DNA from 3 places in the Mesorhizobium sp. M8A.F.Ca.ET.165.01.1.1 genome. Region 1 is predicted to be linked to each of the others. Evidence: riboswitches for the same ligand, from Rfam matches in the RefSeq annotation. Region 1 holds a riboswitch; each other region holds the start of a gene.
The links. A riboswitch is a leader RNA that binds a small molecule or an ion and turns the genes downstream of it on or off. The one in region 1 is predicted to bind cobalamin.

Region 1 (9,775 bases):
AGCCTTGTGCCGAAGGACAGCAGGGCGACCTTGCTGCCTTCCCGGACGATGCGGCCTTTGCCGATGTCGAGAACCGAGCCGCGCTCCGGCATGTCGACGCCGACGCCGTTACCGCGCGGATAGCGGAAGGCTATCGGCCCGTCGTCATAGCCGGCGGCGGTGCGCACCATGTGGCGCAGTTCCGCCTCGTCGGCCGCCGCCATCACCACAAAGCCCGGCAGGCTTGCCAGGAAGGTGGTGTCGAACGCTCCACAATGGGTGGCGCCGTCGGCGCCGACGAAGCCGGCGCGATCGATGGGGAAACGCACGGGCAGTTTCTGGATCGCGACGTCATGGACGACCTGATCGTAGGCGCGCTGCAGGAAGGTCGAATAGATCGCCGCGAACGGCTTGTAGCCTTCCGATGCCAGGCCGGCGGCAAAGGTCACCGCATGCTGCTCGGCGATGCCGACATCGAAGGTCCTTGACGGGAACACCTCGCCGAACAGGTCAAGGCCGGTGCCGCTCGGCATGGCGGCGGTGACGGCAACGATGCGGTCGTCCTCGCGGCCCTCCTGGATCAGGCTTTCGGCGAACACCTTGGTGTAGGCCGGCGCGTTGGCCGGCGCCTTGGCCTGCGCGCCGGTGATGACGTCGAATTTGTTGACGCCGTGATACTTGTCCGCGGCGGCTTCCGCCGGCGCATAGCCCTTGCCCTTCTGGGTGACGACATGGATCAGCACCGGGCCCTTGCCGTTGTCGCGGACATTTTTCAGGACCGGAATCAGATGTTCCAGATTGTGACCGTCGATAGGGCCGATGTGATAGAAGCCGAGTTCCTCAAACAAAGTGCCGCCGGTGACGTAGCCGCGCGCATGCTCGACCGCCCGCGTGATGGCGCGATCGGCCCGCTTGCCGAGATAGGAGGTCAGCTTCTTGCCGAAGTCGCGCAGGCCGACATAGGTCTTGCCGGAAGCCAGTCGCGCCAGATAGGCGCTCATGGCGCCGGTCGGCGGCGCGATCGACATGTCGTTGTCGTTGAGGATGACGATGAGCCGGGCATCGAGCGCGCCGGCATTGTTCATCGCCTCATAAGCCATGCCGGCCGACATTGCGCCGTCGCCGATGACGGAAATGACATTGTTGCGGCCGCCTGAGAGGTCGCGGGCGGCGGCCATGCCCAAGCCGGCCGATATCGACGTCGAGGAATGGGCGGCGCCGAACGGGTCGTATTCGCTCTCGGCCCGGCGGGTGAAGCCCGACAAGCCGCCTTCCTGGCGCAAGGTGCGGATGCGGTCCCGGCGTCCGGTCAGGATCTTGTGCGGATAGGCCTGGTGGCCGACATCCCAGATCAGCCGGTCATCGGGTGTGTTGAAAACATAGTGCAGCGCCACTGTCAGTTCGACCACGCCCAGGCCGGCGCCAAGATGGCCGCCGGTGCGGGACACGGCATCGACCAGTTCGGCGCGCAGCTCGGATGCCAATTGCGGCAATTCGCTCTCGGCCAGCGTGCGCAGGTCGGCCGGGATGCGAATCCTGTCGAGAAGCGGCGTATGCGGCGTTGCGTTCACGGTGGGCCCAGACTTTCTGTTCATCGGCGGGATAGGCCGCCGGCCGGCGAAAGTAAATGCGTGTCGGTGACGCGGACGGCCAGCCTCTCGATCCGCTCAGCCTTCCGGCAGCGGAATGAATTCCTTCTCATCGCCAGGAACGATATCGAAGCGGCCGGTCTTCCATTCCTGCTTGGCCTGCTCGATGCGCTCCTTGGACGAGGAGACGAAATTCCACCAGATGTAGCGCTTCGAACCGAGCGAGGCGCCGCCGAACAGCATGAAATGCGCCCCGGTCAGCGATGATATGACGATCTCGTCGCCGGGGCGGAACACCAGCAGCCGTTCCGCCGGAAAGACGTCGCCCGAAATCGAGACCTCGCCTTCCAGCGTATAGATGGCGCGCTCTTCCGCATCGGCCGGGATTTTGACACTGGCACCGGGCGCCAGCCGCAAATCAGCGTAGAGCGTTTCGGAGTCCGCCCGCACCGGAGACCGCAATCCCTGGAAATCACCGATGACGACGCGCCCGCTGACGCCGTCGGCATCGATCTCGGGAAGCCGAAGCGCCGCTGTGTTCTCGAACACCGGCGCAACCTCTTCCTTGCCATCGGGCAGTGCCAGCCAAGTCTGCAAGCCGGAGATGGACATCGGCGCGCCGCGCAATTCCTGTGGCGTGCGCTCGGAATGGACGATGCCACGGCCCGCGGTCATCAGGTTCACGTCGCCGGGCTGGATCACCATTTCGGTGCCGAGCGAATCGCGATGCCGGATCTTGCCGTCGAACAGATAGGTCACGGTCGACAGGCCGATATGCGGGTGCGGACGGACATCGAGCGCCTGGCCGGCGCGCAGGATGGCCGGGCCCATGCGGTCGAAGAAGATGAACGGCCCGACCAGCCGCCTCTTGGCGGTCGGCAACGCGCGGCGCACTTCGAAGCCGCCAATATCCTTGGCGTTGGGGATGACCATCAACTCGATCTGGTCGCTGGCGAAGGCATCGCCGGCCTCAGGGTCTTTCCCCGGGAAGAAGCTCATGAACTCTCCTGGTCAGCGCTCGGTGGCTGCATCAGCCGCATCAGGCAAAGCGGATCGCGGCCTTTGCTCTTAGTTTGGCCGCCACCTCTTCGCGATTGCGCGGATGCTGGTGGGTTTCGAGGGAATCAAGCAATTCGCGTGCCGATGCCGCGATGGCTTCGACAGCATGATCGAACGCATGCTGGTTCTGTTTCGACGGCCGCGTCGTTCCACTCAGCTTGCGGACAAACTGGAGTGCCGCGTCGCGGACTTCGTCGTTGGTTGCCGGCGGATCAAAATTGAACAGGGTCTTGATGTTTCTGCACATCGTTTCCAAACCTCCTCTTGTCCGTTTCAATCGGGACGAACTGTATCCTCAATCATGATCGTGTCCAAAAATCGGTAAGACTGCGAGGGCGCCTTAGTCCGCGTCGAGCGGCTCGGTTCCAACCGGCTTGCCATCGCGCGACAGCCTGATCTTCTCGACCTTGTCCTCGGCTGCCTTCAGCAAGCGGTCGCAATGCGCCTTCAGCGCCTCGCCGCGCTCGTAGATCCGGATCGACTGGTCGAGCGGCACGTCGCCGCGCTCCAGATCATCGACGATCTTCTCCAGCGCGTCGAGTGCCTGTTCGAAGCTCATCGCCTTGACGTCTTCGTTGATCTCACCGCTCATCATTCATCCTTTCATCAGTCGCCCGACATGGGCGGCGACCGAAAATGCCAATCCTTGCAGATCGTAGCCACCCTCGAGCAGGCTGACGAGCCGGTTGCCGCCGTGGCGTGCGGCGCGCTGCATCAGTTGGCCGGTCGCCCAGTCGAAATCGTCCTCGGTCAGATTGATCTCGGCCAGCGGGTCGCGGTGGTGCGCGTCGAAGCCGGCCGAAATGATGATCAGGTCGGGGGCGAAATTGTCGAGCGATGGCAGCACGCGCGACAGGAAGGCATCGCGAAACACCTCGCTGCCGGTCTGTGGCGCCAGCGGCGCGTTGACGATGTTGCCGGCACCGGTCTCGTTCTTCGCCCCGGTGCCTGGGTACAACGGCATCTGGTGCGTCGAGCAATAGAGCACCGACGGATCGTCCCAGAAAATATCCTGCGTGCCGTTGCCGTGATGCACGTCCCAGTCGACGACGGCGACACGCTCGGCGCCGTGCCTCTTCTGCGCATAGCGGGCAGCGATCGCCGCCGTGTTGAAGAAGCAGAAGCCCATTGCCGTGGTCTTTTCGGCATGGTGGCCGGGCGGACGGGCGGCGACGAAGACATTGTCGGCCCGCCCCGCAAAGACATCGTCGACGGCGGCGTTGGCGGCGCCGATCGCCGTGATCGCGGCCTGCCAGCTCTTCGGGCTGGCGGTGGTATCGGCGTCGATGTGGGCAATGCCTTCGTCGGGGATGGCGGCGCGGACACGCGCGACGAAATCGGCGGGATGCGCGTAGAGGATCGTCGCCTCGTCGCCTTGCGGAGCCTCGACGCGGTCGAGCGCGGCAAAAGCTTCGTCGTCGAGCACGCGCTCGATGGCGCGCAGGCGGTCGGGCCGCTCGGGGTGGCCCGGCGGGGTGACGTGTTCGAGAAAGATGGGGTGCGTGTAGAGACGGGTAGCCATCTCCCCTATCTAGTGCCCCGACGCCGTAATGGCCATGCGTGGCGGCTTGATCGCTGGGGAAAATCACGCCTGCGTCCATTGGCGTCGCTGCGGGGATTGGCGCCGCCGGGGCTTCGGCGTAAGGTTGCCGCCACTGCCTGGTGCCTGCCGGTCTGTTTGTTTTAGCCGCATTCTGCGACGCCAAATGATTTCACTTGGCTGCAAATGCTCCGGCGGGAGAATCGGGAACACGGTTAAATTCCGTGGCGTGCCCAACGCTGTAAGGGGGACCGCGCCGGTAAATGCCACTGTCGATGACGGGAAGGCACCGGACGCGGGTTGATCCCGAGCCAGAAGACCGGCCTGGCAGGCATCGTCATCCGCATGGTCAGGCGGATGACATCAGAGCGATGTGGGTCCTCTTGGACGCGCAAAGTTCGCTCTGAGAATTTGAACTGCTGCAATCGCAAGGGGACAAGCGATGCCGGAAGCCATGACCGCTCCAATGGGCGATGGATTTGATCAGATAGCGCGTGACGCGGTTTATCGCGCCATGTTCACGCGGCGCGACGTCCGCAGCCATTTTACATCGGAGGCGATCGACGATGCAGTGCTGGCGCGGCTGCTGCTTGCCGCCCACCACGCGCCATCGGTCGGCTTCATGCAACCCTGGAACTTCATCGTCATCCGCGATGCCAAGCGACGGGCGGAGGTGCGCGACCTGTTCCTTGCCGCGCGTGAGCAGGAACTGCCGGCAATCGAGGCAGACCGGCAGGCGCTCTACCGCAAGCTCAAGCTTGAAGGCATTTGCGAAAGCGCATTCAACATCTGTATCACCTGCGACCGCGAGCGCTCGAAAGGCTCGCCGCTGGGGCGCTGGCACAACCCGGAAATGGACCTCTACAGCACGGTCTGCGCGGTGCAGAATTTCTGGCTGGCGGCACGCACCGAGGGTGTTGGCGTCGGCTGGGTCAGCATCATCGAGGCGCAAGCGCTGAAAAGCCTGCTGTCTGTCCCCGACCACGTGACGCCGGTCGCCTATCTCTGCGTCGGTCGTGTCTCGGAGTTCGCGCCGAAACCCGACCTCGAAACACATGGCTGGGGCCGACGCCTGCCGCTGCCCGACCTGATCATGAGCGAGACGTTTTGCGGCCAGGGTGAGGCACCGCTCAAATCGGCGGTGGCGCGCCTCGACACCGTCGCAGGTGCGCCCGCCAGCCCCGCCGATCAGCGCGTCGCGCCGGCCGTGCCCCAGCGCGAGCCGCCGAAGGTGGACAGCGCCTTGTCCTTGAGTTCCCGGAACTTCGATGAGGCTTCGGCCAGCCTGGCGTCCCAGGCCGGATCAGGCACCTGGCCCTCGATGGTCCTGAAATAGACCTGCATCAGGCAGGCAATGGCGAATGGCTCGATGAAGGCCGCCTTGAAAGCCCAGGCAAAGACGATGGCGAGCACGAAAGCCCAGCCGGCGAGTTGCCCGGGCATGACATAAAGAATGGCGGCTGCCGGAGCCAGCATCAGCAGGAAAATCACGAAAGACACGCCCCACATGATGACCGCCAGCCAGACGGCGTTCTTGACCATGGTCTTGCCGTTCTGGGCGTAGAGCACCACGCCTTGGCGCGCCGTCTCGAACGGCGAGGACGAATTGATGCGGATGTTGTAGCCGAGAATGATCTCGTCGACATAGGTCAGCGATAGCCGGATCACCGTGTTGAGGAACGAGACCAGGCCGCTCAGGCCTGGGATGGGCAGGAAGGCCGCGATGCCACCCAGCAGGCCGGTGATGGCGCGGATGGCGCCCTTGACCAACTGGTCGACGACGAAAAGGATGTTCGCCTCGGCAAAGCGCTCGGTCACAACCTCTTTCGCGTAGGCGATCTGGTTCTGGCCGTCGGGAACGTCATGCCCGTCGATGAGATGCACCATGACGGCGATATGGCCGGCCTTGACGACGTAGAGGATGTATTCGCGCAGCCAGTAGACAGCGATCGAGACGACGCCGAAACCGACCACACCGCCCCAAAGGGCAAAGGACAACGGTCCGTCCGGATCGGTGGAGATATGGCCGACGCCGTAGCCGACCGAGGCACCGGTGCCGGTGGCCATGATGTAGGCCAGCGTGATGCCGAAATAGACGATCATGCGAAAGACAATGAAAGGCCAGGTCCGCATCATGATGGACACCGACCTGCCGATATCGAAATCCCACATGCCCGATTCTCCCCTCAGAGATGGCTGGGGAGGATGCGCCCAAACCGGCTATTGTCAATTGCAGGCGGTGGCGGAAGCGCCGCGGCGGCTCAGTTTGACCGCGCTTCCGGTTTCTCGAGCAGGCCTTCGAGCAGTTGCTTGAATGCGGCCACCACCTTCCTCGACGTCGCTTCGGGATCGTTCGAGTTGGCGATCCGCTGTGCGGCCTGACTGCTCGCACCGTTGATCAATCGCGCCGCCGTTTCGGGATCGACGCCCGGCACCACCATCCCCTCCTGTTGCAGCGCCGTCAGATGATCGGTCATTGAACCGACGCAGGCATTGGCATTCGACCATTGCGCCGGGTCTCCCAGCACGGCCGGACCGTCCCGGAACATGATGCGCTGGATTTCCGGCTCCAGCGCCATTTCGATGTAGGTCGTGCATTCGTCGACGAAATGCTGCCAGCGGGTCGGCGCCCTCGCCGCGACCTCATTAACCCGTGCAGCCATTTCCGCGTCGATTTCGGCGATAACCGCCTGCAGCAGTCCCTTCTTGTCGCCGAAATGATGATAGAGGGCGCCGCGCGTCAGCCCGGCCGATGCGGTGAAATCGTCCATCGACGCTTCGGCGTAGCCAATGGTGCCGAAAGCCTGGCGGGCCGCCGTGATCAGCTTGGCTCGCGTCTCGGCAATCATCTCCTTGCGGGGTCTGTGCATGGTTCTGGACCTATCCACATACGTCTCGTATGCCAATTGACATACGCTACGTATGAACTATCTGACATTCATACGCATCGTATGTAATTGTCGCATCATCCTTTGTCGAGGAACCAGCCATGCAAAACCCCTATTCGGAAATCTTTCGAGCCCCCGGAACCAAAGGCTTTGCGGCCGCCGGCTTCCTGGCGCGCCTGCCGATCGCCATGGCACCGATCGGCATCGTCGCGATGCTGTCTCAAACGCGTGGCGAATACTGGCTGGCCGGCGCGGTCTCGGCGACTTTCGCGCTGGGCAACGCTTTCGTGGCGCCGCAAATATCAAGGCTGGTGGACCGTCTGGGCCAGACACGCATCGTGGTCCCCACCACCATCATCACCGTGATTGCCTTCGCGGTTCTCATCGCGGCAGCCAATCAGGATTGGCCGGTCTGGACGCTGTTCGTCTCGACACTGGCGGCCGCAGCCATGCCCAGCATGCCGGCAATGGTGCGCGCCCGCTGGACCGAGATTTTCCGAGGACGGCCGCAGATGAACACCGCTTTCGCCTTCGAATCGGCGGCGGACGAGCTGGTCTATATCGCCGGCGCGTCGCTGTCGGTGGGGCTCAGTGCGGGTCTCTTTCCCGAAGCCGGCGTGCTGGTCAGCACCGTGCTCCTCGCCATCGGTTCGACGGCCTTCATCCTGCAGCGCTCGACCGAACCGCAGGTGCGGCCGGTGGACCGTGCCACGAGCGGCTCGGCAATAAGGCTGCGGCCGGTGCAGATCATCACCCTTGCCCTGATTTTCATCGGCGCGACCTTCGCGACGACGGAGGTGAGCACCGTGGCCATCACTGGGGAATTCGGCCAGCCGGGCGCCGCCAGCCTTGTCATCGGCGTCTATGCGCTAGGATCGTTCGTGCTCGGCATCATCGTCGGCGCCCTCAACCTGCAAGCACCGCTGCAACGCCAGTTGGCAATCGCGGTCGCCCTGGTCGCGCTTGGCACGCTTTTGCCGCTCACCGCCGGTACGGTGCCGCTGCTGGCGCTGACCGTGTTCATCAGCGGCGTGGCGATCTCGCCGACCTTCATCACCGCCTTCGGCCTGATCGAACGGCATGTGCCGGAAGCGATGCTGACCGAAGGCATCACCTGGGTGATGACCGGCATCGGCATCGGTATGGCGCTCGGTTCCTTCGCCGCCGGCGCGGTGGTGGATGCGTTCGGCGCCCAGAACGGGTTCTGGGTTTCGGTTGCATCAGGCGTTATCGCATTGGTTACGGTGCTGCTCGGCCAGCGCAGCCTCGCCACCCACGAATGCGAGTTGGAAGGATGCGAGGCGGCAATCCCTGCCGAATGACCGCCAGGGTTTGTTGAGCTCAGATAATCTCGGTCCTGGCGATATGAATGCCAAAGCCTTCGAGGCCGACATAGTGGCGCTCGCGTGAGGCGATCAGGTTGATCGAGGAAATGCCGAGATCCTTCAGGATCTGGGCGCCAAGCCCGATCTCGCGCCATTCGCTCTCGCGCCGGCGCGCCTCTTCATGGTCCTCGCGGTCGCCCGACACCGGCCGATTGCGCTCCTGGTGGGCGACGCCGACCGAGCCCTCTCTGAGATAGACGATGACGCCGCGCTTGCGCTCGCCCATCGCCTTCATGATGGCGTCCAGCCGGTGGCTGGTGCCGAACACATCGGTCACCACATCCTCCGAATGCAGCCGCACCGGGACGTCCTCGCCGTCGCGGATGTCGCCGAAGACGATGGCGACGTGATGCATCGTGTCCCAGGGCAGCGTGTAGGTGAAGACCTGCGCCTTGCCGCCCAGCGTTTCGATGTCGGAGCAGGCGACGCGCTCGACCAGCGTTTCCTTGCGTTGCCGGTAAGCGATCAGATCGGCGACCGAAACCTGCTTCAGGCCGTGTTGCTCCGCGAAAGCCTGTACCTGCGGGCCGCGCTTGACGGTGCCGTCATCATTGACCAGTTCGGAAATGACACCGATTGGCGGCAGGCCAGCGAGCTTGCACAAATCCACGGCCGCCTCGGTATGGCCCGAGCGCATCAAGACGCCGCCTTCACGCGCGATGAGCGGGAAGATGTGGCCGGGGCGGACGAAATCCGAAGCGCCGACATTGCCGTTGGCAAGATTGCGCACGGTCAGCGTGCGGTCGTCGGCTGAAATGCCTGTCGTCGTGCCGTGCTTGAAGTCGACGCTGACGGTGAAGGCGGTGGTGTGGGCCGAATCATTGTCGGCGACCATCGGCGCGAGGTTCAGCCGCTTGGCTTCTTCGCGCGGCATCGGCGTGCAGACGATGCCCGACGTGTTGCGCACGATGAAGGCCATCTTCTCCGGCGTGCAGTGGACGGCGGCGACGATCAGGTCGCCCTCGTTCTCACGCCCATCATCGTCCATGACGACGACGATCTCGCCGCGTTCGAAAGCCCGGATGGCTTCGACGATCTTCTTCTGGTCGTAAGGCATGGAAATGCTCGCTTCGCTCGGAGGAAATAGGCAGTAGGGAAAGGAAACTTTGGCTCTTTCGGGCGGGCAGACTGGCCTAATGCCTAATCCCTACTGCCTATTCCCTTTCCTGTCTGTCCTCGGTGCCGCAGATAGTGGTCGGCGATGGCGCAGGCAACCATGGCCTCGCCGATCGGCACGGCTCGGATGCCGACGCAGGGGTCGTGGCGACCCTTGGTCATCACCTCCACGTCGTTGCCGTCCTTGTCGATGGATTTGCGCGGCGTCAGGATCGACGA
Region 2 (9,775 bases), on a different contig from region 1:
GCTGGTGCAGGTCGATGTCGCCATAATTGCCCTTGAAGAAGTTCATCGACCGCAACGACGCCAGTCTTGTCCTCAGATATTGCGGGCTCACCCCGGTGGCGATCTGCCAGTCGCGGTCGCGCAGCACGTCGAACGCCGTTCCCATGTCCTGCGGCCGCACCAATATGTCGATGTCGTGCGCCACCCGGCCACGCTGCGCCGACGCGTCCAAGGCAATGCGACTGGCGCCCTTGATCAGCATCACAAGGCATCCGGCGTCCGTCATCGCCTGCAGCGCCGGTTCGGCCTCGCGCATCGCCATGCGCGACTTGGTCCACAGCATCTTTTGCAGACCGACAAGACGTGGATAGGCGGAATGGCCGGCCAATTTCCGGCCGAACCGGTCGCAGATGGCGGCAAGCAGCCGATGCTCCCTGAAGGAGACGAGATCGATGTCGTTGGCGCTCAGCCACTCCATCGCGCAACCGGCGGCCGCGTCGTCGTCGGCAAGAAGCGCGGCCTTGAGCAACTGGTCGAGCCCGCCCGTCGGCCAGGGCCAGCCATAGTCCGGGAAACGGCGGCTGATGCGGCGGATGCGCGCCATCAGCCCGCGCCGGTCTTGTTTCGGACCCGTCGGAGCATGGCCAGCCGCGCCACTTCGAGATAGCCGCGGTCGCGCGTCGCATCGCGTCCGTACGACAGGCTGCCGGGCCTGATGCGGCGCAGCGCCAACACCTCTTCCATCATGTCGAAGGCAAGGCCCGCCTCGCGTGCCCGCGCGATCCAGTCGATCATTTCGCCGCGACCGCCCGGCGGATCGACAACCGGACCGACGGTCTCGGCGACCTCGCGCCGGATCAGCATCGTGGTCCGCGACCAGCCGGGCACGACCGCATCCTCGGGTGCATCGGGCCGGTCATTGCGGAAGTTTCGCAAATGGCAGAAGACGCCCGATGTGCCGGGCAATCCTCGCAGATATGCAAGCTGATCCTCGATCTTGGTCGGCAGCCAAAGGTCGTCGGCGTCGAGCGTCGCGATGAACGGCGTCGACAGCGCGGCGATGCCTCTGGTCGTGGCGCTGCCCGGTCCGGCATTTGCCTGGCGCAGCAATTGCAGCGGCAGGTCCGTTCCGCCGATCGCCGCGGCGAGATCGTCGGTTGATCCGTCGTCGACGATCACCACCAGGTCCGGCCGCACCGTCTGCGCCGCAACCGATCGCAGCGTCTCGGCGATGGTGCCGCTGGCGTTGAAGGCCGGTATGACGACGCCGTATCCGTCCATCACAGGGCACGCCAATCTGACAGTTTGTCGAGCTCGAAGATCCCTTCGATCGGCCGCAGCGACGGGTCGGCCTTGCGCCGCTTCATGGATTTGTAGATAGCGCGCAGGAATTCCCGCGACTGGACGTCCTCTTGCCTCGTCATGTTGCCCGCATGCCGTCTGTAATAGAGCGCGACCGTGTCGGGAAGCACGTATCTGGGGCCGATCTCAAAACCGCGCAGCAGGTAGTCGGTATCTTCGGCCTGGACGAAATCCTCGTCGAAATCGCCTATCCGCGCGACGAGGCGGCGCGCGAAGATCGCCGCCGACAGGTGAATGCCGCGAACCGTGATGCTGTTGCTGTCCGCCATGGGCTCCAAGGTCCCATCATCGATTTTGTCGACCAGCATCATCCTCGAATAGGTCAGGTCGAGATCGGGATTCTTCCGGAAAAGCTCGACATCGGCTCCGAAGCGCCCCGCTGGCGAGATGTCGTCCGAATCGAGGAACGACACCAGTTCCGCCTCGGGCTTGAGCTGCCTGAGCCCGCTGTTGCGCGCTCGGGTCACCCCCATGTTTTCTTGCCGGAACAGCCGGATGCAGGAATGATCATCCATCATCGCGCGCACGGCCTCGACCGAGCCGTCGGTCGAACCGTCGTCGATGACGATGATGTCGAGATCGGCGGCATCGCCTTGCCTGAGCAGCGAGCGCAGCGCGGCGCCGACATAGGCCTCGCGATTGTAGACCGGCATGATCACGCTCAGCCTCATCCTCGGCCTCGCGGCCGCTGCTGCACCACCCGTTTTGATCGCGAGATATCCCGCATCAAAACAGCCGCCAGTCGGGCGTGCTCTTGAGCTCGAAAATGCGGGGAATCTCACGCAGGGACGGGTCGGCCCTGCGTCGCCGGGTCGAATTGTGGATCGCCCGCATGTGGTCGCGGAGCCGGCCCTCGCGCTTCCGGGTGATATTGCCGGCGTGGCGCCTGTAGTAGATCGCGACGGTCTCCAGAAGACGGTAATTCGGACCCGTTTCGAAGATGCGCAGCAGATAGTCAGTGTCCTCGCACTGGTCGAATTCCTCGTCGAAACAGCCTATGCGATCGACAAGCGCCCGGCTGAACAGTCCGGTGCTCATTGAAATGCCGCGCAGCGTTACAGTGCGGCTGCCCGCTACCGGCTCCATCGTGTCATCGTCTATCTGCTCGGCCAGGGTCATCAGGGAGTAGGTCAGGTCAAGGCCCGGGTCGGCCTCGTAGCAAGCCAGATCCGCCTTGAAGCGCCCGGCAAGCGAGATGTCGTCGGAATCGAGGAACGACACAAATCCGGCATCCGGCGGCAACTGTCTCAGCCCGGCATTGCGCGCCCTCGCGACACCCATATTGGGTTGCAGAAACAGGCGGATGCAGGGCGCCTCGCGCATCGTCGACCGTACTGCCTCCACCGAGGCGTCCGTGGAGCCATCGTCGATGACGATGATGTCGAAGTCGGCGTCAGCGCGCTGCCTGATCAACGAGCGCAGCGCCGGGACGACGTAGCGCTCGCGATTGTACACAGGCATGATCACGCTGAGCTTCACCGGGCGCCTCGTGTCAGGACGTCCTCGATCGTGCCGGCGATCTCCGCCGGGTCGGTGCCGAGGGACAAACGAAAGCACGGCAGGCGGCGCGTCAATTCGCTGAAGAAGCGAAAGCCGCTTTCGCGTTCGCCCGGCATCTGTGCGATGCCGGACGGCGCCAAGGCAATCATGGCATCCCTGCGCGACACCGGCATGATCGAACTTGCTCCGCCACCGCTAATATGTGGCACCATCAGCGCAACGATGTCCAGCATGGCGGGTACCGGCCTGGGCGCGATGTCATCGACGTGAAACATGTGCTTGCCCTGCCAGTTCAGCGGGCCTTGCGCCGTTAGCCGCTTTTGCAGGCCCAGCCGCGTGAAACCTTGCGCGTCCTGCTTCAAGGTCGAGAAAAGGGGCCGCGCGGTCACGCCTCCGGCGAGATCGATCAGCACATAGTCGTCGCCGACACTGTCTAGTCCGTTGAGCAGGCCGGCGGCGACGGTGCCGGATTTCCCGGCTCCACCCGAGCCGGCAAGGAGGATACCCTTGCCATCGATGCCGAGCGTGCCGGCATGGGTCAGCCGCATGCCGCGTGCGGCATATTCCCAATGCAGGAAGGCGCGCAGCGGTGCCCCCGGCTCCCAAGGCGGAAAGGCATCGGCCGAGGCCATCAGCTGTACGCCAACGCAACGTTGCGGATCGTAGATCTGCCAGAAATCTAGATCGTGGAAATAGTGGCCGCGTAACCCGGCTTCGGCGAGCCGTTTGGCAAAGCCGTGCTCGGTGAAATGCGCGTCGCCCCATCGCGCCGGCTCCGGGATGCCGTCGATGCCGGGATGAGCGATGAAGATGCGGCAGGTGGACGGTTCCGGCTGATCGTGAGCGGCCTCGACAAATGCATGGCTCAGGGCGTCGGCGAGCACACCGTGACCCAGATGCACGGCCAGTTCCAGCCCGGGCAGCCGAACCCGCCGGATGGTCGGATAGCGCGAGGCAGCGCCTTCAGCGGCGGCGATGAGATACCGGGCGTAGTCCGGCAGGGTTTCGAGCGTGACGCGCGGCATCAAGCGCCTTCCATCACGGCTGCGGCCGGCCGATCAGGAAGCCTGCTTGACCGCCGGCCAGCCAAGGGGTTCCTCGACCTCATGGATGGGATCAACGACGATCAGGTCCGCGAGGTCGTCGTGGATGCTGACATTGAGCGGCTCGCTGGTGGCGGCAAGCTCGGCTTGCAATTCGCCCGGCAGTGGCTGCGCCGTCGCTTCAGAACGCACCAGCAAACCCAGTTCGAGCAGCTGCGATATGAAGTGTTCGAGTTCGGCTTGGCTTATTGTCGAGCCGCCCGCGGCCAGCCCGATCAGAGCCTGGGCATCCGCTCCGGACGAAAGCACCTGCCACGCCTTGCTGCCGGAATCGGAGAAGCCGAAATATTTGCCATTGGCAAGGTTGAGCACCACGGCCTCGCCATCGAAGGATTCGAAAACGATATCCCGGCTCGCAACCGCATAGGCATGGGATTCATGCTTCATTGTTGCCCCGCTTTACATCCCTGCCCGCCAGCAGGACCGATTCCACCGACAACGCCTGTAGACTTTCGGTCGTTCCTTGGCAAGGTAACCTTTGCCGGCAAGGCGCCGACATTTCCGGGATCAGACGAAGGACGGGCGGATCAAGCCTCGATTTCCAGCGCCGACAATGGCTTGGAACAACAGGCCAGGATGAAGCCGTCGTCGATCTCATGATCGAGGATGCCGCCATTGTGGCTCATCTCGACGCTGCCGGAGACTTTCTTCACCTTGCAGGTTCCGCACAGGCCGAATTCGCAGGCCGCCGGTATTCGCACGCCCGAGGCGCGCGCGGTCTGCAGCACGGTCTGGCCGGCGACGCAGTCGGCGTCGACATCCGAAAGCGCGAAGCGGATCGGCGTCGCGGCTTCGACGGAAATTGCCGCGCCGTCTTCAGCCGGCGCGGCAAACGGTGCCGGGACTTCGTCCACGGTCGGCGCGGCAAAGCTTTCCTGATGGTACTTTGCCATGTCGAAGCCGGCGGCTTCGAGCATGCCGCGCACGGCGCGCATGAAGGGATCGGGCCCACAGCAGAAGATTTCGCGTTCGCGGAAATCGGGTGCCAGGAGCGGCAGCCGGATGGCGTCGATGCGGCCCATATGGCCGTACCAGCCCTCGCGGCTCGACCGTTCCTCGATCATGAAGCCGAGCGACAGGCCAGGCATGTGGCCCCCGAGCAGTTCGAGTTCCTTGCGGAAGATGATTTCTTCCGGGCGCCGCGCGCAGTTGACGAAACCGACATCGGTCCATGGCGCACAGTCGTTCAGCCAGCGCAGCATCGACATCATCGGCGTCACGCCGGAGCCGGCCGAGACGAACAGATATTTCGCCGCCGGATGGCTGTGCAGTGAAAAGTCGCCGCCCGGTCCATAGGCCTTGACGTGCGAGCCGGGCGCCAGGTGATCGAACATCCAGCGTGTGCCGATGCTGCCCGCCTGCGCCTTCACCGTCACCGCGATCGAGAACGGCCGCGACGGCGACGACGACAGCGTGTAGGTGCGCATCAGCGGCCCATCTGGCGTCGGCAGCTCCAGCGTCACGAACTGGCCCGGCTTGTAGCGGAACCAGGTCTGGTTGTCGGACCGGAAGGTGAAGGTCTTGACGTCGGGCGCCTCATCGCTGACACCGGTCACTTCCAGCACCTGCAGTCTGTCGTTCCAGGGCGCCATCTGGTCGAGATGGCGATAGAGGCCAAGGTCGGTCATCGCATTCATCCCTGCATACCTTTCATTTTGCGCATGTCGTGATCCCAAAACCGCTGCACACTTTTGGGTGACATGCGCTAGGCGACGCTGCGCAGCGCCGGCCGCCCGCCTTCGGCCAGGCGCGGACCGATGAAGCGGGCATACCAGTCGACGAACTGGATGACGCCGCCTTCATGCAGCTCCGAATACGGGCCGGGTTCATAGGCCGGCGACAGGATACCGAAAGCGTTCTCCTCGACGATGCGGCGATCCTGGTCGTTGGTCTCGGTCCAGACATGGGTGAGTTCGGCGAGATCGTAGTCGACACCCTCGACGGCGTCCTTGTGCACCAACCACTTCGTCGTCACCGCCGTTTCGGTTGCGCTGACCGGCAGCACGCGGAAGGTGACGGCATGATCAACGAGGATGTGGTTCCAGGTCGTCGGGTAGTGATAGTGCATCAGCGTGCCGATGCGGTCGGCCGAAACGCTGTCGGACAGGTCCTTCCTCACCGCCCGCTTGCCGGTCATCGTGTAGCTCTGGGCATCGCGCAGCAGCGGCGCGCGGGTGGCGCGGTATTGCCCGGCCGGGTCGATGCGGAATTTGCTGGGCAGGCCAACAGCTTCGCACTTCGCCCAGTGCGCCAGCATCTCCGGATCGCTGTCGGCGCCTTGCACGCCGGTCACGGTCGGTGCTTCCGGGAAGGTCCTGCACAGTTCGGGATGATTGCCCGCGCAATGATAGCATTCGCGGTTGTTTTCCCAAACCAGCTTCCAATTGCCCTTCTCGATGATCGTGCTCTCGAAGGCGATCTTGGCCTCGCTCAGCCGGTGCGGCTTGAGATAGGGCTCGATCATTGCCCGCATCGGCGCGAAGTCGGCCGGCTCCTTGGCTAGGCAGATGAAGACATAGCCGGCGACGCTTTCGCAGGCGACCGGCTTCAGCCCGAACTGGCTCTTGTCGAACCCCTCGGCCATCTGGCGGGCGAACAGCAGACGCCCGTCCAGCTCATAGGTCCACTGGTGATAGGGACAGACCAGTTTGGCGGCCATGCCCTTGTCGCTGTTGCAGACGCGGCTGCCACGATGGCGGCAGGAATTGTGGAAGGCGTTGATCTTGCCCTGCTGATCGCGCACCAGCACGATAGGATAGTCGCCGACCTGCACGGTGATGAAGCTGCCCGGCTTGGGCAATTCGCAATCATGGCCGATGAACAGCCAGTCGCGATACCAGATCAGCTCCATGTCGAGCTTGAAGTAGTCCGGGTCGGTGTAAAAAGGCTGTTCCAGCGAAAAGCCTTGTCTGCGGCTGTTCAAGAGCCTCAGCATGTCGTTGCGCGCGTCCATGTCCTGTCCTCATTTTCAAGGACTGAACTGGTGGTGATTGAGGAAGGACTGGACGCAGATCGGCGCAAAGCCGGACAAACACCATCCGCCTCTTGACCGCCCACCGCGATCAGTCGAGTTCTAGCGATCTCGGGCTGGTTTCCGGGCTCTGGAGTCGTCCTTGCGGACCATCGCGACACCTTCCCAGGCTTTCGCCCAGTGGTCTCCCGTTGCGACTTGAACTCCACCACCGTTGCGGGGGCAGCGCCGGAATCTGACCGGCTTCCCAATTCTCCGCTCCGTCGTCACGCAGCGGCACCTGAGATGCCTGATCTAATCACGACAGGCTTTGCGACATCGGCACGAAAGCGACATCGCATCCATGCGGCGCGACACGCATGCTGGATCGTCATGACAGGGTCGTAGGCGTTGGAATCGCATTCTGTCGCCTGGCGCGCAGGCGCCGTTTTCGCCCCCTTTGCCGGGGGCAAAAGGGTTAACAGTTTCAAAAAGTGACTATTAGCAGATTCTAAAATCGAACCGAACGGTTCGTTTCTGTTGACGGTGCGTGCAGGACGGTGTGAACGCCGAGCCTCCGATACAGTTGGTGATCGGGGTGTCATTTTTAGCTAACTGGTTGATATAACGACAGAAAATAACCGATGTGGAAATCGCTGGTACAATTTCAAGTGGTAGAGTCATGGTCCACGCTGAACAACTTCGTGATTGGAAACAGCAGAGGTGCTCTCCCACATCGGGGCGGTCCGAACGACGCGATTTTAATCCCAAGACACGCCGCTAGACGGACGGAAAAATACTGGAGTACCCAAAATGAAAAAGATTGTTCTCACTGCCGCCGCCCTTCTGGCCATTTCCGGCAGCGCCTTCGCTGGTAGCGACCATTACGGTTCGAACGCCGCCACCCCCGCTGCCACTGTCGACAGCTCGTACACCGCTTCGACCAGCAAGTCGGAGCCGGCTGCTCAGACGCCTGCCCAGGGCGCCGACCACAATCTCTTCGGCAACAACTAACAGCCGATCCCCGGCCTGCGGCGGGGCGACCCTGCCGCGCGGGGTGGATGCCACAAATTCAGGAGTACCTAAAATGAACAAGATCCTCATTGCCGCCGCCGCCGTCCTGGCCCTCTCCGGCAGCGCCTTTGCCGGCAGCGACAACTACGGTTCGAGCGGTGCCAACCAGGCGGCTGTCACGTCGACCGACAACGCGAACACCGCGTCGATCGGCAAGTCGGCTCCGGCCACCGAGGCGCCTGCCCGGCCGGGTAGCGATCGCAACCTCTTCGGCCGTTGACGCCTGTTGCGAGTGGCGGCTTGCCCGCCGCTCGTGGAATTCAAGACATCAGGAGTATTGGAAATGAACAAGATCCTCATTGCTGCCGCCGCCGTTCTGGCCCTCTCCGGCAGCGCTTTCGCCGGCAGTGACAACTATGGCTCCAATGGCGCCAATCAGCCCACTGCATCGTCGACCGTCAATGTCGATACGTCGCATACGGGTTCGGTCCGCAACAGCGACTCACCCATCTACAAGCTGCTCAACTCGTCCGGCGACGTGCAGAAGTCCGCCCCTCACGGCGCAGACCGCAATCTCTTCGGCAACAACTAACCAGCCGTCGTGATGTATAAAAAGAGAGCGGCGGGCCTGCCCGCTGCTCTCTTTTTTTGTTGTCGAGACATGGCTGGCCTCAGGCGGCTTTTGCTTCCGCTTCGTGCAGCGCGAACGACCGTCCATCCGCATCGAAGATATGAAGGTCGCCGGCATTGGCGGTCAACTGCAGCGTCGAGCCGCGCTTGACCTCGACATTGCCCGGCAGCTTGGTCACCAGCGGCAGGTCGGCACGGCCGATGTCGATATAGACCAACTGAACCTCGCCGAGTTGCTCGACATAATCGACCGTCCCCTCGAACAGATAGTCCGCACCACTGGCGATCGCGAGATCTTCCGGCCGCACGCCGAAGCTGACCGCCGCTCCCTTTGCCGAGGGAGGCGTCGCGATCGGCACCGTCGCCTTGCGGCCGCCGACATGGCTGATGATGGTCGGGTTGCCCGTCTTGTCGACCGTGGCCGGCAGGATGTTCATGGCCGGCGAGCCGATGAACTGGGCGACGAATAGGTTGCCGGGGTTCTTGTAGAGCTCCATGGGCGTGCCGACCTGCTCGATGTGGCCATCCTTCAGCACCACGATGCGGTCGGCCAGCGTCATCGCCTCGACCTGGTCGTGGGTGACATAGATCATGGTCGTGTTGGGCATCGATTCCTTGAGCTTGGCGATCTCGATACGCGTGGCGACGCGCAGTGCCGCGTCAAGGTTCGACAGCGGTTCGTCGAACAGGAACACTTTTGGATTGCGCACGATGGCGCGGCCGATGGCGACACGCTGACGCTGGCCGCCCGACATCGCCTTGGGCAGGCGGTCGAGATATTTGGTCAGCTGCAGGATTTCGGCGGCCTGCCGCACCCGTTTGTCGATCTCGGCTTTGCTTTCCTTGCCGATCTTCATCGAGAAGGCCATGTTGTCGTAGACTGTCATGTGCGGATAGAGCGCGTAGGACTGGAACACCATGGCGATGCCGCGCTTCGATGGCGGCACGTCGTTGACCACCTGGCCGTCGATCTTGAGTTCGCCCGAGGTGATTTCCTCAAGCCCGGCGATCGAGCGCAGCAAGGTCGACTTGCCGCAGCCCGACGGGCCGACGAAGACGATGAATTCGCCCGATTTGATGTCGAGGTCGATGCCGTGGAGAATGTTGAGATTGCCGTAGGACTTCTTCACTTGTCTCAAATTGACATCGGCCATTGATTTCCTCCCAGTGGTTCCTCAGATGTTCAGCCTATGCGCCCGAACCAGACGCCGTAACCGCCGAGTTCGACCGTACCGGT
Region 3 (9,775 bases), on a different contig from region 1:
CGCGATCTCCTCGCCGCCGGTGCGCAGCGAGGCCGAGCCCCAGAGGTCGATAACCAGGGAACGCGGCCAGTCGCCATGCGATTGCAGGTAGCCGCGCACCACTTCCTCCGCCGCCGCCTTGCCCAGGTCGTAGGCGGTCGGCGTCGGCATGGTGCGCGGGTCCGAGGTGAACAGGTTGCGGCCAGTGGGCAGCACGTCGGAGCGGCCCCGTGCGGGCGCGCCAGCCGGGCCGGCCTTGACGTGACAGCCATCGAGCGCGGCGAACAGCGCCGACTTCTCGGCTTCCGCGCTTTGGCGGCGCATGGCATCCGGCTCGCCCTCGGGCGCGCGGCCGTAGATATGCAGCCCGTCCTTGATAGCGAAGTCCTTGAGATCGCAGAGCCAGGCGTCGATACGGCGCAGCGCTTCGTCGGGCGCATCGGTTTTGGCGACGCCGGCTTCGGAGGCAAGGCCGGTCTTTTGCGCGGTTTCGACAATCAGCCTGGCGAGACGGTCGCGGCGGCGGCGGTCAAGGCCATCGGCCTGGGCGTATTCATCGACCAGGCGTTCGAGCTTGTGCTGGTCCTCGTCGAGACCTGCACCGGCGAGCGGCGGCGGCAGATGGCCAAGGGTGACGGCGGCGATGCGCCGTTTGGCCTGCGCCGCCTCGCCTGGATTGGAGACGATGAAGGGATAGATGACGGGCAGGGACCCGGTCACGATCTCGGGGAAGCAGTTTTGCGAAAGCGCGACGGTCTTGCCGGGCAGCCATTCCAGCGTGCCGTGGGCGCCGACGTGGATCAAGGCATGGACGCCGAGCGATTTGCGCAGCCAGAGGCCGAAGGCGATCAAGGCGTGGCGCGGAGGCAGTGTCGGGTCGTGGTAATCGGCGCGGCGATCGGCGGAACGGCCGCGATCAGGGGCGAGTGCCACGGTGATGTTGCCGAAGGTTGCGGCACGGAAGGGGAAGTTTGCTGAGGCTGGCGCTTGAGCGCCCCCCTCTGTCCTGCCGGACATCTCCCCCACGAGGGGGGAGATTGGCAACTTCGGCGCCCGTTCTTTAACCTTCGAAATTGGCGAAAGCGGAGATGCGGGCACAATCTCCCCCCGTGTGGGGGAGATGTCCGGCAGGACAGAGGGGGGCGCCTCGCGCAAACCTGTCTCCTGATCTGCTCTGCCCCACGCGGCGTCTACCGCGGCAATTGCCGATGTCGGAAGCTCAATAGAAAAGGCACCATAGTCGTCGAGCCCCAATCGATCATTGCCGTGCTCCAGCAGATCCAGCAACGCGCGCGGTGTTTGCGGAATCCCCTCAACGGCATAGCCCTGTTCGCTCAAGTCGTGCAGCATCGCCAGCACACTGGATGGCACATCCAGCCCGACCGCATATCCGGTGCGGCCAGGAGCGCTGGGATAATCGGGAATCAGGATCGCCAGTTTGCGCTCTGCGCGCGATGTCTCCCGCAGGCGGATGAAGGCCGCAACGCGCTTAGCCACCTGCGTCACACGATCCGGTTCCGGCCGGTTGGCCAGCGCACGGTGGCCAAGCGCCGGATCGACATCGCTCTCGCCCTTGAAGGAAATGGCGCCTGCAAGGATGCGGCCGTCGAGTTCGGGCAGTACGACATGCATGGCAAGGTCGGCCGGCGCCAGGCCGCGCTGGTTGTTTTCCCAGACATCGCGGCGGGTGGTGGCGATGATGACCTGGAAGACGGGCACGCCGGCGCGGTCGAACAGGGTTTCAACGCCGGGTTCGGCACCCGAAGCGAAGGCGGTCGCGGTGATGATGGCGGCGGGTTTCAGCGATGCAATGGCGTTTTCGACGAAGGCCAGGGACCCAGGATCCTTGAGGCTGGAAACGAAGACCGGGACCGCTGCCAGTCCCTGGGAGCGCAAAGCCTCGGCCAGCGCATCGATCGGGGCGACGTCGGCCGCGAGCAGCATCGAGCGGTAGAAGAGAATAGGGACGACGGGAGCGCCGACCATTGAAAGGTCCGGCTCCTCCGCGACCCCCAATCCAGACTGATAGTAACCGGCCTTCGGCACGCTGACCGGACTGGCGACGGACGTATCCTGTCCAGCCAGGCCTGCCAGCCTCCGAACCAGCGCGCTCATATTGGCCGGGCCGCCCTCTCGGAAATAGCCAAGCAGGCCGTCGAGTTCGGCGCGTGGCAGCGTCGAGGCTTCGATCAGCCTGAGATCCTCGTCATGGCTTTCACCCGGAAGCAGCGCCAGTTTGATGCCGCGCTCACGGGCAATCACCGCCAGCTGGTCGCAGCCATAGCGCCACCAGTCGTTGCCGCCGAGGATGCGCACCAGGATGACCTTGGCATGGCGGGCGACGCTGTCGATCCAGAGGTCGACGGACATGGGGTGGCGCAGATCGCGCAGTGCGGCCAGCCGCATGGAGGGCAAGCGATCGGCGTCCGCCTTCCATGCCGCCGCCAGTCCGGCGAGATCGCTGTCGGTGAACGACAAGGCCACGATATCCCCCGGCGTTTGCCTGAGGTCGACAGGCTCGGCGAGGTCGTCGAGCGAGGCGGAGGTCGTGGTGAGGATGTGCATCGCGGCCCGTGTCTGAAATCAGCCGGCGAGTATGCGTTCGATCGCCGGACGGTTCAGCCCCTTGAGGCCGATGACGACCAGGCGCGAGCGGCGGTCATCCTCGGCGGCCCAGGCGCGGTCATAGTAATGATTGACGCGCGGGCCGACGGCCTGCAGCAGGAGCCGCATCGGCTTGCCGCCGACCTCGACGAAGCCTTTCACACGCAGCACGTTTTCCTGTTCGGCGGCCGCGGCGACGCGCTTTGCCAACTCGTCCGGATTGGCGATCGAAGGAATGTCGACGATGAACGTGTCGAAGTCGTCATGCTCGTGGTCGAATGCGCCGTCATGATGGGACTTGCGGTTCTCGATGTCATCCTCGACGGCGAGACCAAGCCCGAGCAGCACCGAGGGATCGACCTTGCCATGCGACGTCGGCACGATCTTCACGGCGCGGGCGGAGTGTTCATTGACGATGGCGTTGGCGCGGGCCGAGCCGTCGGCGTCCATCAGGTCGCTCTTCGACAGGATGATCAGGTCGGCGCAGGCGATCTGGTCCTCGAACACTTCCTCGACCGGGTCGTCATGGTCGAGGCTCTCATCCCCGGCGCGCTGCGCCTGCAGGGCGTCCATGTCATTGGCGACGCGGCCTTCAGCCAACGCCGGGCCATCGACCACGGCGATGACGCCGTCGACGGTCACGCGGCTTTTCACCGTCGGCCACTGGAACGCCTGGACCAGAGGCTTGGGGAGAGCGAGACCGGAGGTTTCGATCAGGATATGGTCGACCTTCGGCGTCAGCGACAGGATCTGGTCGAGCGCCGGCACGAAATCGTCGGCGACGGTGCAGCAGATGCAGCCATTGGCCAGTTCGACGATGTTTTCCTCCGGGCAGGTGTCGATGCCGCAGCCCTTGAGGATTTCGCCGTCGATGCCGATATCGCCGAATTCGTTGACGATGATGGCAATCCGCTTGCCGCCGGCGTTTTCCAGGAGATGGCGGACCAGCGTCGTCTTGCCGGCCCCGAGGAAGCCGGTAACGACGGTGCAGGGAACGCGGGAGAGATTGCCGGCCGAATTTGGAGCGGTCATGTCAAGTCCTTCAGCATGTCGAGAGGAGGGATGCGGGCAACGAGGCCGCGCTTGAGGCTATCGGGGCGGCCGCGCCAGGGAATGAGGCCGTCGGTCGAGGTGGCGAAGAGTTTCGCGCCGGCGACGAGATCGGCGCCGCTGGTCGCGGTCAGGTCGCCGAACACATAGCTCCAGCAGCCGTCGCGCAGGATCGCGGCGCTGAGCCGGCGCTTGCAATTGCCGAGGCATTCGACCGTACGGATGCGGATTTTCTCGCTCGAGGCGGCTTGGCGCGTATCTTCAGCCAAAAGTTCGCCGGCCCGGGGATGGGCGTCGGAACCGGTCTCGTCGCGACAGGAGGCGCAGACGATGACAGTGATGCCGGCCAGGGAATCATCCTCGCCGGACGAAATGTCCGTTGTTTCAGCCGAGAAACTGCTGTCGCGATCCAAATCAGGCTCCTTGCCCGGAAAACCCGCCGGGCGATCGGATTCTTGCATTCCAGACGGCAGGTCTCCTGGCTCGCGGGTCGTCGCCTTGGGTAGCCGCCTTCCCGGGACAATCCCAGTGGCTTTCGGCCTTGGCTCTTCGCTTACAGTTGCGGGGACAGCCGCGGATTTGGGCTTTTCGGCCCGCACCGCATTCCCTCTTGGCTCCTCCCTTTGCCGAGAGGAGACCGTCTGGATCGGATTTAGGCTCTTGCGGGCAGCGGTGTCAACGCGAGCTTACGACACCGCGATGTCGGACAGCGCCGGGCCGAGGTCGCCGGCAGGCGTCACTTCGATGCGTTCAAGCCCAAGCCAGCCCTGCATCTGCTTCAATTCCTCGAAAAGTTCAGCGGCGGTTTCAGGCGGCGCGCCGGGCTCGGCATAGGCGGCATGGACGCGCAGGACACTGGCCGGCCGGTCGGCTTTGAGGTCGACGCGCGCCACGATCCTGTCGCCAAGCAGGAAGGGCAGGACATAGTAGCCGTATTGGCGCTTCTCGGCCGGGGTGTAGATTTCGATGCGATAGTGAAAATCGAACAGCCGCTCCGAGCGCGAGCGCTCGAAGACGACGGGATCGAACGGCGCCAGCAGGGCGCGGGCCTCGATCTTGCGTGGCAAACGCGCATCCCTGTGAAGGTAAGCTGGCTTGTCCCACCCCTCGACACGGACCGGCAACAACTCGCCGAGTTCGACCAGTTCCTCGAGCCGGCCTTTCATGTCGGCGGGGGAGAGCCGGAAATAGTCGCGCAGGTCGCCTGATGTGGCGATGCCGTGGGCGCGGGCGGAAATGCGCAGCAATTCGCGATGTGCATCCTCGGCCGCCGGTACCGGCAGGTCGAGGATCGCTTGCGGCAGCACCCGCTCCGGCAGGTCATAGAAGCGCTCGAAACCGCGCCGGTGCGCCGTGGTGATGCGGCCGGCCCAGAACAGCCATTCGAAGGCGTGCTTGGCGCGGCTCCAACCCCACCAGCCGCCGGAGCCTTTCTGGCCTTCCAGCGCCGAAGCGGCGATCGGGCCACGATCGACGACCTGGCGGTAGATCTCTTCTATATAGGCAGCGTGCTCACGGCCCCATTTGGCCAGCCCCAGATACATTTCATCGCCTTGCTCGGCGCGCTGCATGCGCCAGCGCATCAGCGGGTACGTCTCGACCGGCAGGAATGAGGCCTCGTGTGCCCAATATTCGAACACCGTGCGCTTGCGCGTCACGGCGGCGTTGTCGAGCAAGGCAACGGGATAGGGACCCAGACGCGAATAGAGCGGCATATAGTGGGCACGCACCACCGCACTGACGGAATCGATCTGCAGCAGGCCGGTGCGGGACAGAACGCGGGCGAAATGGCGGCGGTCGGGCATGCCGGCGGGGCGGGGATCGAGAAATCCCTGAGCGGCGAGCGCGATGCGCCGGGCGGCGGCTAGCGAGATCTTTTCCTTCATGCAGGCGTCACTCTGAGGGTGCTTTGACAAAGATGTGATGGGTGATTCCAGCCCATGCTAGCAGGGTTTTGGCGGCAACCCTGTCAGGAGAGAAAAGTGGAGTAAAAAGAGAAGGAAATCAAACAGGAGCCTATGAGACCAGTTTCTCCCGGAATGCCGTCCAGCTCGTTGTTTTGAACAAGGTTTGACTTGCTTCGCTGGAAGTGCTGCGCTAACCCTCGCCGCGTTGCAGCATAGGCTCCTTAAAACGGTTCAGCGGTTAAACTGTCACGCTTCCGCATTAAGGTCCGGTGCTGTAATCAACGTGGATTGGCGCCAACGGAAAGCCGCTGCATGAACGCACTCCTCAGTTCGTACCTGCCCATCGTCCTGTTCATCGGCGTGGCGCTGGTGGTCGGCCTGGCGCTGCTGGTCGCACCGTTCCTGGTGGCCTACCGCAACCCCGATCCCGAAAAGCTGTCCGCCTACGAGTGCGGTTTCAACTCGTTCGACGATGCCCGCATGAAGTTCGACATTCGTTTCTACCTGGTGTCGATCCTGTTCATCATCTTCGACCTCGAAGTGGCCTTCCTGTTTCCCTGGGCAGTGTCCTTCTCGAAGATCGGCATGCTCGGCTTCTGGTCGATGATGGTGTTTTTGGCGGTGCTGACCATCGGCTTTGCCTATGAATGGAAAAAAGGAGCGCTGGAATGGGATTGAACGACAGTTCAGGCACCCTCGTCGCGCCAAAGCCCAAGGGCATCATCGATCCCAACACCGGCAGGCCGGTGGGGGAGGACGATCCCTTCTTCCTCGAAATCAACAATGAGCTTGCAGACAAGGGTTTTCTGGTCACCTCGACCGAGGCGCTGATCACCTGGGCGCGCAGCGGCTCGCTGATGTTCATGACCTTCGGTTTGGCGTGCTGCGCGGTCGAGATGATCCACACCTCGATGCCGCGTTACGATTCGGAGCGCTTCGGTGTCGCGCCGCGCGCGTCTCCGCGCCAGTCCGACATCATGATCGTGGCCGGCACGCTGACCAACAAGATGGCGCCGGCGCTGCGCAAGGTCTACGACCAGATGCCGGAGCCGCGCTACGTCATCTCGATGGGCTCCTGCGCCAATGGCGGCGGCTATTACCACTATTCCTATTCGGTGGTGCGCGGCTGCGACCGGGTCGTGCCGGTCGACATCTATGTGCCCGGCTGCCCGCCGAGCGCCGAAGCCCTGCTCTACGGCATTCTTCTCCTGCAGAAGAAGATCCGCCGCACCGGCACGATCGAACGGTAAATCCATGGCCGCATCCCTTAGCGAACTGTCGACCTATCTCGGCGAGAAGCTGCCTGGCCGCTTCAGCGACGCTGTGCTCGCTTATGGCGAGCTTACCGTTCACGTCGAGCCGCAAAACCTGATCGAGGTAATGACCTTCCTGCGCGACGATGCGCGCTGCCAGTTCATTTCGATCATCGATGTCTGCGGCGCCGACTATCCGTCGCGGGCCAAGCGCTTCGACGTCGTCTATCACCTGCTTTCGCCGAAGCAGAATGTCCGCATCCGCGTCAAGGTGCAGGCCGACGAGGAGACGATGGTGCCGTCGGTCACCGGCGTCTATCCCGGCGCCGACTGGTTCGAGCGGGAGACCTACGATCTCTATGGCGTGCTGTTCTCGGGCCATCCGGACCTGCGCCGCCTGCTGACCGATTACGGGTTCGAAGGCCATCCGCTGCGCAAGGACTTCCCGCTGACCGGTTTCGTCGAAGTGCGCTACGACGACGAGGCCAAGCGCGTCATCTACGAGCCGGTCGAGCTCAAGCAGGAATTCCGCAATTTTGATTTTCTTTCCCCTTGGGAAGGCACCGACTACGTGCTGCCCGGGGACGAAAAAGCCAAGACGAATTGAGGCGCCAGAATGGCTGAAACCTCCGTCCGCAATTTCAACATCAACTTTGGACCTCAACACCCTGCGGCGCATGGTGTTTTGAGATTGGTCCTCGAACTCGACGGCGAAGTCGTCGACCGCGTCGATCCGCATATCGGCCTGCTGCATCGCGGCACGGAGAAGCTGATCGAGGCCAAGACCTATCTGCAGGCGGTGCCTTATCTCGACCGGCTCGACTATTGCGCGCCGATGAACCAGGAGCACGCCTTCGCGCTTGCCGCCGAGCGCCTGCTCGGCATCGAGGTGCCGAGGCGCGGCCAGCTGATCCGCGTGCTCTATTGCGAGATCGGCCGCATCATGTCGCACATCCTCAATGTGACGACGCAGGCGATGGACGTCGGTGCGCTGACGCCGCCGCTGTGGGGCTTCGTCGAGCGCGAAAAGCTGATGGTGTTCTATGAGCGCGCTTCCGGTTCGCGCATGCATGCGGCCTACTTCCGGCCCGGCGGCGTCCACCAGGACCTGCCACGGCAGCTGGTCGAGGACATCGGCAAATGGATCGACCCGTTCCTGAAATCGCTCGACGATCTCGACAAGCTGCTCACCGGCAACCGCATCTTCAAGCAGCGCAATGTCGATATCGGCATCGTTTCGCTGGCCGATGCCTGGGCCTGGGGCTTTTCGGGCGTCATGGTGCGCGGCTCGGGCTCGCCGTGGGATCTGCGCAAGTCGCAGCCCTATGAATGCTATTCGGAGATGGATTTCGACATCCCGATCGGCAAGAACGGCGACTGCTTCGACCGTTATCTCGTGCGCATGGAAGAAATGCGCCAGTCGGCGCGGATCATGCGCCAGTGCGTCGATCTTCTGCTCGGCAAGGAAAGCACCGGCCCGGTGTCGAACCTCGACGGCAAGGTGGTGCCGCCCAAGCGCCAGGCGATGAAGCGTTCGATGGAAGCGCTGATCCACCACTTCAAGCTCTACACCGAGGGCTATCGCGTGCCGGCCGGCGAGGTGTATGCGGCGGTCGAGGCGCCGAAGGGCGAGTTCGGCGTCTATCTCGTCTCCGACGGCACCAACAAGCCGTATCGCTGCAAGCTGCGCGCGCCGGGTTTCGCGCATCTGCAAGCCATGGACTTCCTGTGCCGCGGCCACATGCTGGCCGACGTCACCGCCGTTCTTGGCTCCCTCGACATCGTGTTTGGTGAGGTCGATCGCTAAATGTCAGTCCGCCGTCTCGCAGAAGCCAGCGTCCAGCCAGCGTCCTTCGCCTTCAACAAGGCGAATGCGGCGGCGGCCAAGCAGTGGATCAAGAAATATCCGAAGGGGCGCGAACAATCGGCGATCATCCCGCTTCTGATGATAGCGCAGGAGCAGGAAGGCTGGGTCACCAAGGCGGCGATCGAGACGATTTCGGACATGCTCGGCATGCCGCGCATTCGTGGGCTCGAGGTCGCGACCTTCTACACGCAGTACCAGTTGAATCCCGTCGGCACCCGCGCGCATATCCAGGTTTGCGGCACCACGCCGTGCATGCTGCGCGGTTCGGAAGCGCTGATGGATGTGTGCCGCTCGAAAATCCATCACGACCAGTTCCACACCAACGACAAGGGCACCTTGTCGTGGGAGGAGGTCGAGTGCCTCGGCGCCTGCGTCAACGCACCGATGGTCATGGTGTTCAAGGATACGTTCGAGGATCTGACGCCTGAACGGTTGGCCGAAATCATCGATCTCTATGATGCCGGCAAGGGCGCCTCGGTGGCGCCGGGACCGCAGAACGGCCGCACCGGCTCGGAGCCGGCCTCCGGTTTGACGACGCTCAAGAGCGAAAAGGCGATCCTCAAATCGACCCGCGACCGTGAAGCCCGGGAAGCAGCCAAGGCCGCCAAGGCAGCGCCCGGCGCGATCATCGCGGCGCCGGTGCCGGCACCGGCTGGCGCTCCTGTCGCGCCGTCCAATGCCAGCAAGCCGAAAACCGATGCGCCTGAGACCAGCCCGGCGCTAAAGACGCCATCAAAGGCCAAGGTGGCGCCGGCGGCGGAAAAGGCGGCGAGCGTTTCGGCGCCGCTGCATTCGGCCGCCAACGCGAATACGGCAGCGCCGGAAGTCGAGAAGGTTGCCAAGCAGCGCAATGGGCCGACGGCCAAGGTCGAACCGGCTTCGGCCTTCAAGGCGCCGGAAGCCAAGGTGCCAGCCGCGAAGCCGGCAAAACCGTCGCTCGAGGACAAGAATCGTCCGGCCGGTATCGACAGGCCGGCCGCGGTCGACGATCTCAAGCTGATCTCGGGAGTCGGCCCGAAGATCGAGGGCATCCTGCATACGCTCGGCATCTTCACCTTCGCGCAAGTCGCGTCGTGGAAGAAGGCCGAGCGCGAATGGGTCGACGGCTATCTCTC

Region 2: another riboswitch for cobalamin. It lies ahead of EN808_RS23640 (aromatic ring-hydroxylating dioxygenase subunit alpha); the one in region 1 lies ahead of bluB (5,6-dimethylbenzimidazole synthase).
Region 3: another riboswitch for cobalamin. It lies ahead of EN808_RS09745 (DUF1636 family protein); the one in region 1 lies ahead of bluB (5,6-dimethylbenzimidazole synthase).

Annotation. Positions count from the first base shown of each region.
Region 1 is NZ_SRTH01000004.1:447,019-456,793, reverse strand. It holds gene dxs (1-deoxy-D-xylulose-5-phosphate synthase) at 1-1,574, opposite strand, end outside; gene EN808_RS15440 (pirin family protein) at 1,647-2,567, opposite strand; gene EN808_RS15435 (DUF2277 domain-containing protein) at 2,608-2,874, opposite strand; gene EN808_RS15430 (exodeoxyribonuclease VII small subunit) at 2,968-3,219, opposite strand; gene EN808_RS15425 (histone deacetylase family protein) at 3,223-4,149, opposite strand; cobalamin riboswitch at 4,328-4,510, shown strand; partial or broken gene bluB (5,6-dimethylbenzimidazole synthase) at 4,610-5,188, shown strand; gene EN808_RS15415 (hypothetical protein) at 5,356-6,339, opposite strand; gene EN808_RS15410 (TetR/AcrR family transcriptional regulator) at 6,429-7,037, opposite strand; gene EN808_RS15405 (MFS transporter) at 7,157-8,377, shown strand; gene ribB (3,4-dihydroxy-2-butanone-4-phosphate synthase) at 8,397-9,497, opposite strand; gene aroC (chorismate synthase) at 9,581-9,775, opposite strand, start outside.
Region 2 is NZ_SRTH01000010.1:56,632-66,406, reverse strand. It holds gene EN808_RS23675 (nucleotidyltransferase family protein) at 1-583, opposite strand, end outside; gene EN808_RS23670 (glycosyltransferase family A protein) at 583-1,260, opposite strand; gene EN808_RS23665 (glycosyltransferase) at 1,260-2,012, opposite strand; gene EN808_RS23660 (glycosyltransferase family A protein) at 2,068-2,820, opposite strand; gene EN808_RS23655 (serine kinase) at 2,817-3,866, opposite strand; gene EN808_RS23650 (PqqD family protein) at 3,900-4,331, opposite strand; gene EN808_RS23645 (hybrid-cluster NAD(P)-dependent oxidoreductase) at 4,472-5,572, opposite strand; gene EN808_RS23640 (aromatic ring-hydroxylating dioxygenase subunit alpha) at 5,650-6,897, opposite strand; cobalamin riboswitch at 7,012-7,214, opposite strand; gene EN808_RS23635 (DUF680 domain-containing protein) at 7,708-7,908, shown strand; gene EN808_RS23630 (DUF680 domain-containing protein) at 7,982-8,188, shown strand; gene EN808_RS23625 (DUF680 domain-containing protein) at 8,252-8,500, shown strand; gene ugpC (sn-glycerol-3-phosphate ABC transporter ATP-binding protein UgpC) at 8,580-9,692, opposite strand; gene EN808_RS23615 (alpha-glucosidase) at 9,722-9,775, opposite strand, start outside.
Region 3 is NZ_SRTH01000003.1:91,784-101,558, forward strand. It holds gene EN808_RS09735 (cobaltochelatase subunit CobN) at 1-2,544, opposite strand, end outside; gene cobW (cobalamin biosynthesis protein CobW) at 2,563-3,615, opposite strand; gene EN808_RS09745 (DUF1636 family protein) at 3,612-4,046, opposite strand; cobalamin riboswitch at 4,084-4,290, opposite strand; gene EN808_RS09750 (winged helix-turn-helix domain-containing protein) at 4,320-5,519, opposite strand; gene EN808_RS09755 (NADH-quinone oxidoreductase subunit A) at 5,853-6,218, shown strand; gene EN808_RS09760 (NADH-quinone oxidoreductase subunit B) at 6,209-6,790, shown strand; gene EN808_RS09765 (NADH-quinone oxidoreductase subunit C) at 6,795-7,400, shown strand; gene EN808_RS09770 (NADH-quinone oxidoreductase subunit D) at 7,410-8,600, shown strand; gene EN808_RS09775 (NADH-quinone oxidoreductase subunit E) at 8,601-9,775, shown strand, end outside.